Regions from separate parts of the Stenotrophomonas sp. YJH_SMC_36 genome, predicted to be linked through region 1. Evidence: riboswitches for the same ligand, from Rfam matches in the RefSeq annotation. Region 1 holds a riboswitch; the other holds the start of a gene.
What was found. A riboswitch is a leader RNA that binds a small molecule or an ion and turns the genes downstream of it on or off. The one in region 1 is predicted to bind glycine.

Region 1 (5,555 bases):
GCTGGCACGCAGCCGCGACTACGACGCGCAGCTTGATGCCTGGCAGGGCTGGCACAGCACCACGCGGAACATGCGTGGCGACTACCAGAAGTTCGTCAGCCTGGTGAACGAAGGTGCCAAGGGCATGGGCTTCACCGATGCCGGGCAGATGTGGCGCAGCGGCTATGACATGCCGCCGGAGCAGATCGGGCCGGAAACCGACCGCCTGTGGGAGCAGGTCAAGCCGATGTACGAGCAGCTGCACTGCTACGCGCGCGGCAAGCTGGACAAGACCTACGGCAAGGACAAGGCCGAGGTGGGTAATGGCCTGATCGCCGCGCACCTGCTGGGCAACATGTGGCAGCAGGACTGGTCCAACCTGTGGGACCAGCTGGAGCCCTATCCCGGTGCCGGAAGCCTGGACATCACCGCCGCACTGGAAAAGCAGTACCAGACCAACCTGAGTGCTGCGCTGGCCAAGGCTGGCAGGGATGCCAGCGTCGCGGGCCAGTACAGGGCACAGCGCGAAGCCGAACTGCGTACCGCGAAACAGATGACCGAGCGCGCACAGGATTTCTACGTGTCGCTGGGCATGCCCTCGCTGCCGCAGTCGTACTGGGACAAGACCCAGTTCATCAAGCCTGACGACCGTGACGTGGTCTGCCACGCCAGCGCCTGGGACATGAACATGGAAGGCGATGTGCGCACCAAGATGTGCATCAAGCCGAACGAAGAGAACTTCACCACCATCTATCACGAACTGGGCCACATCTACTACGACCTGGCCTACAACCCGTTGCCGCCCCTGTTCCAGGGCGGCGCCAACGATGGCTTCCACGAAGCAATCGGCGACACGATCGTGCTGGCGATGACGCCCAAGTACCTGAATTCGATCGGTCTCGTTGATGCACCGCAGGAAAGCCGCGAGGCCGTGATCAACGCGCAGATGCGCATGGCGCTGTCGGGCGTTTCATTCCTGCCCTTCGGCCTGATGATCGACCGCTGGCGCTGGGGCGTGTTTGACGGATCGATCACCGCCGACAACTACAACAAGGCATGGTGGGACCTGAAGGCCAAATACCAGGGCGTTGCCCCGGCCAGCACCCGCGGCGAGGAGTTCTTCGATCCGGGCGCGAAGTACCACGTGCCGGGCAATACGCCGTACACCCGCTACTTCCTCGCCCGCATCCTGCAGTTCCAGTTCTACAAGGGCCTGTGCGATGCATCGGGTTACAAGGGCCCGCTGCACGAGTGCACCTTCTACGGCAACAAGGAAGCCGGCCAGAAGTACTGGGCGATGCTCAGCAAGGGCGCCAGCCAGCCGTGGCAGGCCACGCTGAAGGAGCTGACCGGCACCGACAAGCTGGATGCCGGCCCGATGATCGAGTACTTCAGCCCGGTCAATGAGTGGCTCAAGCAGCAGAACGAAGGCCAGATGTGCGGCTGGCAGGCCAGCGCTGCGGCCCCGGTGGCGAAATGAGAAAAGGGGCGGATCCGCGAGGATCCGCCCCTTTCGTTCCGGTGGCGCCGGGCCATGCCCGGCGGCCTTGATCACACCGCTGCGTTCGCCGGGCATGGCCCGGCGCTACCCACTACGGGTCAGCTGTTCTTCTTCGCCGCCATCGCGGCGGCCAGCTCGGCCTTGTATTCCTCGAAGGTCTGGCCCTTCTCCCTGGCCTCGGCCTGCGCGGCATCGCGCAGCGCGTCGGAATACATCAGACGCACCGGCGTACCGTTGCGCTCGTGCAGTTCACCGGCTTGCATGATCAACGCCAGTACCTGCGCGGCGCTCTCGCTATGCCCGGCGATACGGCCATCCATGCCCAGCACCCACTCGCCATCGCGGCGCACGACACCTGCCAGCAGCGTGCGCTGCGCATCACGCAGTTCGGCATGCGGCTCCACCGGCGAAGTCTGGGCAGCGGCCTTGTTGGCAGCCTTCTCTTCCTGGCGGCGGCGCTGGTCGCGACGGGTCTTGGAGGTGGTGGACATGGGGGCGGCATCGCTACGGGGGGCGCAAGGATAGCGCACCCCGGCCGTGGCGCCGCTTCACGGGTCGCCCGCCACCGCCCCTGCGGCCGGTCAGAGGTCCGTGACCAAGGCCTGCACTGCGCGCTCACGGCGGTGTTCCCAGTACCAGAACACAAACCCGGCGGCGAAGAAGCCGGCCTGGCCCAGCGCCAGATGCAGCGGGCTGGCACTGAGCAGGGGCGAGACGACACCGGCCACCACGGTGCTGACCATCAGCTGCGCGAAGGCCTGCAGCGACGAGGCCAGGCCGCGCTGGTGCGGATACATGTCGAGCACGGCCAGCGCCAGGATCGGGAAGATCAGCGCCATGCCCATGCCGCCCAGGAAAATGGGCAGTACCGCCCACGGCAGCGCGAACTGCGGCGCCAGCACCACGTAGCCGACGTTGAGCAGTGTCGACAGCGCGCACAGGGAGAAGCCGATGGTCACCTGCCGGGTCGGCGTGGTGTGCCCGGCCATGCGCCCGGACAGGAACGCGCCGGCCGTCATGCCACCGATGGTGGGAATGAACAGCCAGGCGAAGTCGCCTTCGCCCAGATGCAGGTGCTGCATCACGAACACCGGCGCGGATGCGATGTACAGGAAAATGCCGCCGAAGCCGATGCTGCCGGCCAGTGCCAGGCGCAGGAAACGCGGGTTGAAGCCGATGCGCACATAGTCACGCAGCAGTGCGCGCGGCGACAGTGGTACCCGCGCCTCCAGCGGATGCGTTTCCGGCAGGAAGCGCGCGGTGGCCACCAGCAGCACAAGCGAGAACACCACGAGGAACCAGAAGATCAGCGGCCAGCCGGCACCGCTGAGCAGAATCCAGCCACCGATGATCGGGGCGATGGCCGGCGCGATGCCGAACAGCATCGAGACCTGGCTCATCAACCGCTGGGCGTCATGGCCGTGGTACAGGTCACGGATCACCGCGCGGCCGACGATCATGCCCACGCCCGCCGACAGGCCCTGCAGCGCGCGGAACGCCAGCAAGGTCGGCAGATCGGTGGACAGCGCGCAGCCGACCGAGGCCCCGGCAAATACCACCAGGCCACCGAGGATCACCCGCTTGCGGCCCCAGGCATCGGACAGCGGCCCGTGCGCCAGGCTCATCAGGCCATAGAACAGCAGGTAGACGCTGATGGTCTGCTGGACGGCCACCTCATCCACCGCCAGGCGCTGGGCCAGCTGCGGGAAGGCCGGGAAAATGGTGTCGATGGAGAACGGGCCGAACATGGCCAGGCCTGCGAGCAGCAGGGCCATGCGACGGGTGGACGGAGCAACAGCGGCGGTCATGTGAACGGTGTCCGGCAAGGCCATGCGCGGCACGCACGGCGGGCGCCGGTCCCGCTGCAGCAGGGACGGCGCCAGATGAATTCGGGTATCCGCCCATCATAGGCGGGGAATGCGCCCGATGCCATGCAGCACCGCACAAAACGCACGCCCCGGGCCATCGGCCATTCAGGCGCCGGCCCTGCCCGGGCGGCCCCGGCAGCGGGCCATAACCGGCTATAATCGGCGGGCAACACGGTGGGAGAAGCGGAACACCGCTGCCGAAGGCGCAACGCCCGTAATCGCTCAGGCCCGATACCACCCGCAACACAACTCTGGAGAGACCGGTTCGATCCGGCGCCGAAGGGGCACGAAGCTGCGGCCAGCCGCGCTTCCAAACTCTCAGGCAAAAGGACAGAGGGGCGCCCCGCAGCCCGCCATCCGGCGGCCTGTGCCCGTGCGTGTGCCCTTTCCTGACGGATCCTTCGCCATGTCCCAGAACACCCCTTCCCTGCGTGAGCTCGAGCACCACAGTGCGTTCGTCGAGCGCCATATCGGCCCCAATGACGCCGAGATCGCGCAGATGCTCGACGTCGTCGGCCACGCGTCGCTGGATGCGATGACCGATGCCATCGTGCCGGCCAAGATCAAGTCGCCGGCAGCGCTGGCGCTGCCGGAGTCGATCACCGAAGTGGAGGCGCTGGCGAAGATCCGCGCGATCGCCGACAAGAACACCGTGCTGCGCAGCTTCATCGGCCAGGGGTATTACGGCACCCACACGCCGAACGTGATCCTGCGCAACATCCTGGAAAACCCTGCCTGGTACACCGCCTACACCCCGTACCAGGCAGAGATCTCGCAGGGCCGCATGGAAGCGCTGATCAACTTCCAGACCCTGTGCGCCGACCTGACCGGCATGGAGATCGCCAACGCCTCGCTGCTGGACGAAGCCACCGCAGCGGCCGAAGCGATGACCCTGGCCAAGCGTTCGGCCAAGTCGAAGTCGGACACCTTCTTCGTGCACGATGCCGTGCACCCGCAGACCCTGGAGCTGCTGCGCACCCGCGCCGAGCCCATGGGCATCGTGCTGCGCGTCGGCACCCCGGCCGAAGCGCTGGAAGCAGACAGCTTCGGCGTGCTGCTGCAGTATCCGGATACGTTCGGCCAGGTGGCCGACTACCGGGCACTGGTCGAGGCCGTGCATGCACGCGGCGGCCTGGTCGCCGTGGCCACCGATCTGCTGGCGCTGACCCTGCTCGCCGCACCGGGCGAATGGGGCGCGGACATCGTGGTCGGCAACAGCCAGCGTTTCGGCGTGCCGTTCGGCTTCGGTGGCCCGCACGCGGCGTTCATGGCCTGCCGCGATGCCTACAAGCGCTCGATGCCCGGCCGCCTGATCGGCGTCTCGATCGATGCGCAGGGCAACCCGGCCTACCGCCTGACCCTGCAGACCCGCGAGCAGCATATCCGCCGCGAGAAGGCCACCTCCAACATCTGTACCGCACAGGTCCTGCTGGCGGTGATGGCCTCGATGTACGCCGTCTACCACGGTCCGGAAGGCCTGACCCGCATCGCCCGCCGCACCCACCGCCTGGCCGCGATCCTGGCCGCCGCACTGCGCAAGGCCGGCGTGCAGGTTGCTGGCGACTTCTTCGACACCCTGCACGTCACCGGTGTGCACGCCGATGAGATCCACGCCAAGGCGCGCGCCGCCGGCTACAACCTGCGCGCGATCGACAGCGACTCGGTCGGCATCAGCCTGGACGAGACCGCCACCCGCGCCGATGTGGTTGCGCTGGCCGCCGTCTTCGGTGCCCAAGCCGATGTGGATGCGCTGGATGCCAGCACCGCCGACGCGCTGCCGGCCGGGCTGCTGCGCCAGTCCGCGTTCCTGACCCATCCGGTGTTCAACACGCACCACAGCGAGCACGAACTGCTGCGCTACCTGCGTTCACTGGCCGACAAGGACCTGGCGATGGACCGCACGATGATCCCGCTGGGCTCGTGCACCATGAAGCTCAACGCCACCGCCGAGATGATCCCGGTGACCTGGCCGGAGTTCTCGCAGATCCATCCGCTGGTGCCGGCCGATCAGGCACTGGGCTACAAGGAACTGATCGAGTCGCTGGAAGCGATGCTGGTCGAATGCACCGGCTACGATGCGGTCAGCCTGCAGCCGAACTCGGGTGCACAGGGCGAGTACGCCGGCCTGCTGGCGATCCGCGCCTACCACCGCTCGCGTGGTGAGGAGCATCGCGACATCTGCCTGATTCCGGATTCGGCCCACGGTA
Region 2 (5,555 bases), on a different contig from region 1:
ATCGAAGACATCGCCGTTCAGCTGGAGGACGGCGAACAGCGCATCGTGGGCGTGATGATCGAGAGCCATCTGGTGGGAGGCCGGCAGGAACTGGTGGAAGGCCAGCCGCTGGTCTACGGGCAGAGCATCACCGATGGCTGCATCGACTGGGACACCACCGTGACGGTGCTGGAGCGACTGGCTGCGGCCGTGCGCGCCCGTCGCGAAGTGACGGTGTCAGAAGCCGCCTGAGCGCGGCATGTGTGTGGATGGCGGCCTGCGCCTGCGGGGGTGCGGCCGCGATCAGGGCCGGTCGGAGTTGGAGACCGGCCCGTCCGCACCGGCGATGCGCCTGGCGCTGCGCATGAACGACAGCGCCAGGTCCATCGCCGGGGTGGTGCGAACCCCGACGACCATTCACGATGCGGTTGACGCGGTAGATCCACGCCATGCGTGGATAGGGGCAGGCCACGGCACGATTTCGGAAGAATTGCATGGAACCTGCTTGCGGCTTGGGCCGAAGATCGGGGCCTCGCCTGGCTGGACCCCGCCGATGTACGTTTTCCCCGACGACAGCCCGCTGGGGCCAGAATGCCGATCAGTTTCCGGAGAGGCCGCAGCGGCCCTCGTTCGCTTGAAGGGCGGCCCGATTGCCGATGATGCGATCTCCGTCATCGAGGACTGGTTTGAACCCTCGTCTCCCGCGACGACGGCAAGTCTGCTGGCGGAGCTTGATGAAAGAATCGAGCTTTACCGCAACGAAGGAGACCAGGCACTTCTGCGTACGACGTTGAAGGCCAGGGCGATGATCGCGGCCTCTGCCGACCAACCGAGCGATGATCGTGAGTCCCCCTCTTCGTACAAGATGGTGCCTGCGGCGTCCCTCGTTGGCGACTGGCGCTCAGACTGGGAAACGGATTGCGTGATCGTCGACGGAGATCTGAGCGTAGAAGGCACGCTGGCGCTCAATGATCTGGGCGAGACCCGGTGTGTGATCGTCCTGGGCAGTCTCAGCGCCCGCAATCTTGACTGTGGTGGTTGGGTCTTCGTACGCGACGATCTTATGTGTGAGCATCTCCACGCGTGCTCACTAAATGATGGGATTTTGGCCGTAGGTGGCGATCTGACTGTTCAGACTTTCCTCGAGACGGGGACTTACACCCAAGTGGCGGGGCACCTGAGCGCTAGCTACCTCGGCAGCACCCACAACTCCATTGAAGTGGAGGGCAAAGTGAACTGTCCAGGCTTCGAAAGACGATCTGATAGCGACTACTTGTGCGAATGGATCGATCCTGCGTTGCTGGAAGCCCACGATTCCGACAGCGGTTGGGGATGCGAACCCCCACTGTATCCGTCGGATGACTATCCAGAGCGGATACGCGCGGGGGGCAGCCCTATGAAGTTCAGGCTCTAGATCCACGCTATGCGTGGATACCGCTCTTCTGTAGCGCCGGGCCATGCCCGGCGAACACGCCATCGTTCAATGCACTTCGTCGTGATACACGAACTTCGGCATTTCCCAGCGGTAGTGGATGGCCAGCAGGCGCAGGGCGAAGCCGCCCGCCAGGCAGCACAGGATGGCCGTGGCATCGGACACGTTCCAGTGCAGCAGCAGCAGATAGGCGGCGCCGGTCAGCAGCGCGATGATCGCGTACAGCTCCTTCTGGAAGATCAGGGGCACTTCGTTGCACAGAATGTCGCGCAGCACGCCGCCGAACGCACCGGTCAGCATGCCGGCGATCAGCACGATCGGTGTGGCATGACCGGCCTCGCGTGCGATCGAGCAACCGATCAGGGTGAAGGCGATCAGGCCCAGGCCGTCGAGCACCAGGAAGGTGCGGCGGAAGTGGTGCATCCAGCGTGCGACCCAGGTGGCGATCAGCGCCGCGCACACGGTGAAGCCGAGGTACTCGGGATGTTTGACCCAGCCCAGCGGATAGTGGCCAAGCAGGATGTCGCGCAATGAACCACCGCCGAGCGCGGTAACGCAGGCGATCATGACCACGCCGAACAGATCCATGCGGCGGCGTCCCGCGGACAGTGCGCCGGTCATGGCTTCGGCGGAAATGGCGATCAGGTAGATGATGGACAGCAACATGGAACAGGCTCCGGACGCGGTGGGGCCGGCCATGCGCGGACGCCGTCATTGCCTGCGCAATGACGGGATGACGATGACCGGTGCCGCTCCCGCTGTCCTTTTGCCTGAGAGTTCAGCGGCGTAGGCCGCGTGCCCCTTCGGCGGATCGTACCGGGCATGCCCGGTGACCTCTCTCCAGCTCGGCGAGTCGAATGCATGGTTGGTGGGATTCCAGCCCACCGGCCTGAGCGATCATGGGAGCCTGCGCCTTCGGCGGGCGCCAGCGCGGCGCCTCTCTCCTGCATTCGCGGGCAGTATATCCGCTGCGGTGCAGCACGGCATAATCCCGGCATGGCCCCGTCCCACCGCCCGTGGTTCCTGTACCTGCTCGAATGCCGCGATGGCAGCTACTACGCTGGCATCAGCACCGACGTGGACGCGCGTTTCGCCGCCCATCGCGCCGGTACGGGGGCGCGCTACACCCGGGCCCGCCCGCCGCTGCGCATCCTGGCCGTGCGCGAGTACCCGGACCGCTCCGCGGCTTCGCGCGCCGAGTGGCAGCTCAAACAGCTACCGCGCGAGCGCAAGCTGGCGTGGTTGCAGGCGCCGACCGAGGGAATTCTTTAGAGACGGGCCGTGCTCGGCTCCGGCCCTCCGCCATCACTAGGTTCAGGACATTCACAACATGCGACGACAGGAACTCTGACCATGCGATTATCGCTGCGACCATCGACACAGGGATCGATCCGATGAAGGTCCGTTGGATGCTGCTGTTGACCCTCTGCTTGGCCCTGCAGGCCTGCACGCAGACACCGGCACCGCCGTCGCCGCTTCAGCACGGGCAGATCGGTACCGCCGCCGAGCTGGCCTCGCAGCGTGGCCTGACCGCGCCGAATACGCCCCGTTTACGCCGCGATCTGGTGCCGGCCGAACTGGTCGATCTGATTCCGCTCGCCGAAAAATGGGGCATCGGCGATGACCTGCTGCGCAGCGAGATGCAGGAACGTGCCACTGACGCGGAGAAGCAAGCGATGGGCGATGCATTGAAAGACCGTCATGCGCGTATCACCGCGTGGCTCGACAGCCTTCCGCCGGGGCAGTCAATGTCCGACGAGGCCGCTGCGTTCATGTATATGCAGGTGAGTGCTGACGAAATGGGCCTGATGCAGCAGTAGGTTCACACCATGTGGGGTCAGATCCCCACAGGAAAGGGATCTGACCCCGTTGCAGACCTGCGCTACCGTTTCGGCCGGCGGTCATCCTGGTCATCGCCGAAGATGATGCGTGCGCTGCGCTGGTAGCTCCAATACGCCACCGCCCAGTTCAGCAGCACCACGATGCGGTTGCGGAAGCCGATCAGGAAGAACACGTGCGCGGCCAGCCAGAACCACCAGGCCAGCACGCCCGACAGCTGCAGGCGCCCCAGGTGCACGATGGCGGCCATGCGGCCGATGGTGGCCAGGTTGCCGTAGTCCGCGTACTTGAAGGGACCGGGCTCCGGCCTGCCGTGCAGGCGTGCACGGATGACCTCGGCCACGTACTTGCCCATCTGCTTGGCGGCGGGCGCTACGCCGGGCACGGGCTTGCCGTTGGCCTGGTTCACCGCGGCCAGATCGCCGGCCACGAACAGTTCCGGATGCCCGGGCAGGGTCAGGTCCGGCTGCACCTGCACGCGCCCGGCACGGTCCAGTGGCACGTCCAGCGTGCGCGCCAGCGGCGAGGCGGCCACGCCGGCCGCCCACACCACGGTGCGCGCCGGCACGAACTGGTCACCCAGCGTGAAGCCCTGGCTGTCGATGTTGCTCACCGGCGTTCCGGTCAGCACTTCCACACCCAGCTTTTCCAGCTGCCGGCGCGCCTTCAGCGAGAGCACTTCCGGGAACGAGGACAGCACGCGTGGACCGGCTTCCACCAGGCGCACCTTGGCGCTGGCCGGATCGATGTGGCGGAATTCATTGCGCAGCGTATGGCGCGCAATCTCGGCCAGGGTGCCCGCCAGTTCGACGCCGGTCGGGCCGCCGCCGACGACGGCAAAGCTGAGCCATGCCGCCTTCCTGGCCGGGTCCGGTTCGGCTTCGGCGCGCTCGAACGCCAGCAGCAGCTTGCGGCGCAGGGCAATGGCATCGTCGAGGGTCTTCAGGCCGGGCGCATCATCGGCCCACTGGTCGTTGCCGAAGTAGGCGTGAGTGGCGCCGGTAGCCAGCAGCAGACTGTCGTAGTCCAGCGTGCTGCCGTCGGCCAGCCGCACCTGGCGGAGCTGCCTGTCGATGGCCACGACCTCACCGAGCCGCACTTCCACGTTGCGCTGGTGGCCGAGGATGTGGCGCAGCGGTGCGGCGATGTCCGGCGCTGACAGGCCTGCAGTGGCGACCTGGTACAGCAGCGGCTGGAACAGGTGATGGTTGCGGCGGTCGACCAGGGTGATGCGGATGCGTTCGCGTGCCAGCGCACGGGTGGCCCAGAGGCCGGCAAAACCGCCGCCGACAACGACCAGATGGGGAACGCGCTCACGACTCATCGACTCACTCCAGGGGGCATGGGGAACCGTCCGGCATCTTCGCACGGCGGCGGCCTGTCACGTCAGCGTGCGCGCGGATCGGCGATACTCGGATTCAGGCAACCGCCAGCGAGAGGCCCATGAGCGAACCGGAAAAGCGCATCGCCCTGTTGATCGACGCCGACAACGCGCCCGCATCGAAGATCGACGAAGTGCTGGCGGAGGTGGCCCGCTACGGCGTGGCCAATGTCCGCCGTGCCTACGGCAACTGGAAGAGCCCACGGCTGAAAGGCTGGGAGGCGGTGCTGCACGAGTACGCGATCCGGCCCATCCAGCAGTTCGCCTACAGCAAGGGCAAGAACGCCTCGGACATGGCCATGGTGATCGATGCGATGGACCTGCTGTACGCGCGCAACCTCGACGGCTTCGCCATCGTCTCCAGCGATGCTGATTTCACTCCAATGGTGATGCGCCTGTTGACCGACGGGGTGAAGGTGTATGGCTTCGGCGAAAAGAAGACGCCGGAACCCTTCGTCAATGCCTGTTCCAAATTCACCTATCTGGAAGCACTGGGCCAGGCCCATTCCAGCGTGCCGGAAGTGGAACAGGGCACGGCAGAGCCGGGAGCCATCGAGCCGGCCATCGGTGAAACGGGCAGCGGCGACGAAGTGCGCCCGCGCAAGAGCGGCGCGGAAATGCGCAGCGATACACGTCTGGTGAAGATGCTGCGCCGCGCTGTGTCCGCCGCGGAAGGCGAGGACGGCTGGTCGCACCTGGGGCCGGTGGGCAGCCAGATCGCCAACCAGGCCTCGTTCGATTCGCGCAACTATGGCTATGGAAAGCTGAGTGATCTGCTGGCGGCGATCGGTCTGTTCGAACTGAAGAAGGATGGCAAGTCGTCCTACGTGCGCGCGCTGCCGAAGAAGAACCGGTAGCGCCGGGCCATGCCCGGCCGACGCCCCCGCGCATCATTCCGCACGCCCACATGTACGCCGATCAGGC

Region 2: another riboswitch for glycine. It lies ahead of AC5P76_RS08345 (trimeric intracellular cation channel family protein); the one in region 1 lies ahead of gcvP (aminomethyl-transferring glycine dehydrogenase).

Annotation. Positions count from the first base shown of each region.
Region 1 covers NZ_JCAFTD010000001.1:484,714-490,268, reverse strand. Annotated here, with positions in the region: gene AC5P76_RS02060 (M2 family metallopeptidase) at 1-1,459, shown strand, start outside; gene AC5P76_RS02055 (hypothetical protein) at 1,579-1,971, opposite strand; gene AC5P76_RS02050 (multidrug effflux MFS transporter) at 2,062-3,288, opposite strand; glycine riboswitch at 3,590-3,692, shown strand; gene gcvP (aminomethyl-transferring glycine dehydrogenase) at 3,755-5,555, shown strand, end outside.
Region 2 covers NZ_JCAFTD010000003.1:386,907-392,461, forward strand. Annotated here, with positions in the region: gene AC5P76_RS08335 (3-deoxy-7-phosphoheptulonate synthase) at 1-231, shown strand, start outside; gene AC5P76_RS08340 (hypothetical protein) at 344-1,393, shown strand; gene AC5P76_RS08345 (trimeric intracellular cation channel family protein) at 1,460-2,077, opposite strand; glycine riboswitch at 2,160-2,265, opposite strand; glycine riboswitch at 2,279-2,368, opposite strand; gene AC5P76_RS08350 (GIY-YIG nuclease family protein) at 2,408-2,683, shown strand; gene AC5P76_RS08355 (hypothetical protein) at 2,821-3,231, shown strand; gene AC5P76_RS08360 (NAD(P)/FAD-dependent oxidoreductase) at 3,294-4,574, opposite strand; gene AC5P76_RS08365 (NYN domain-containing protein) at 4,694-5,488, shown strand.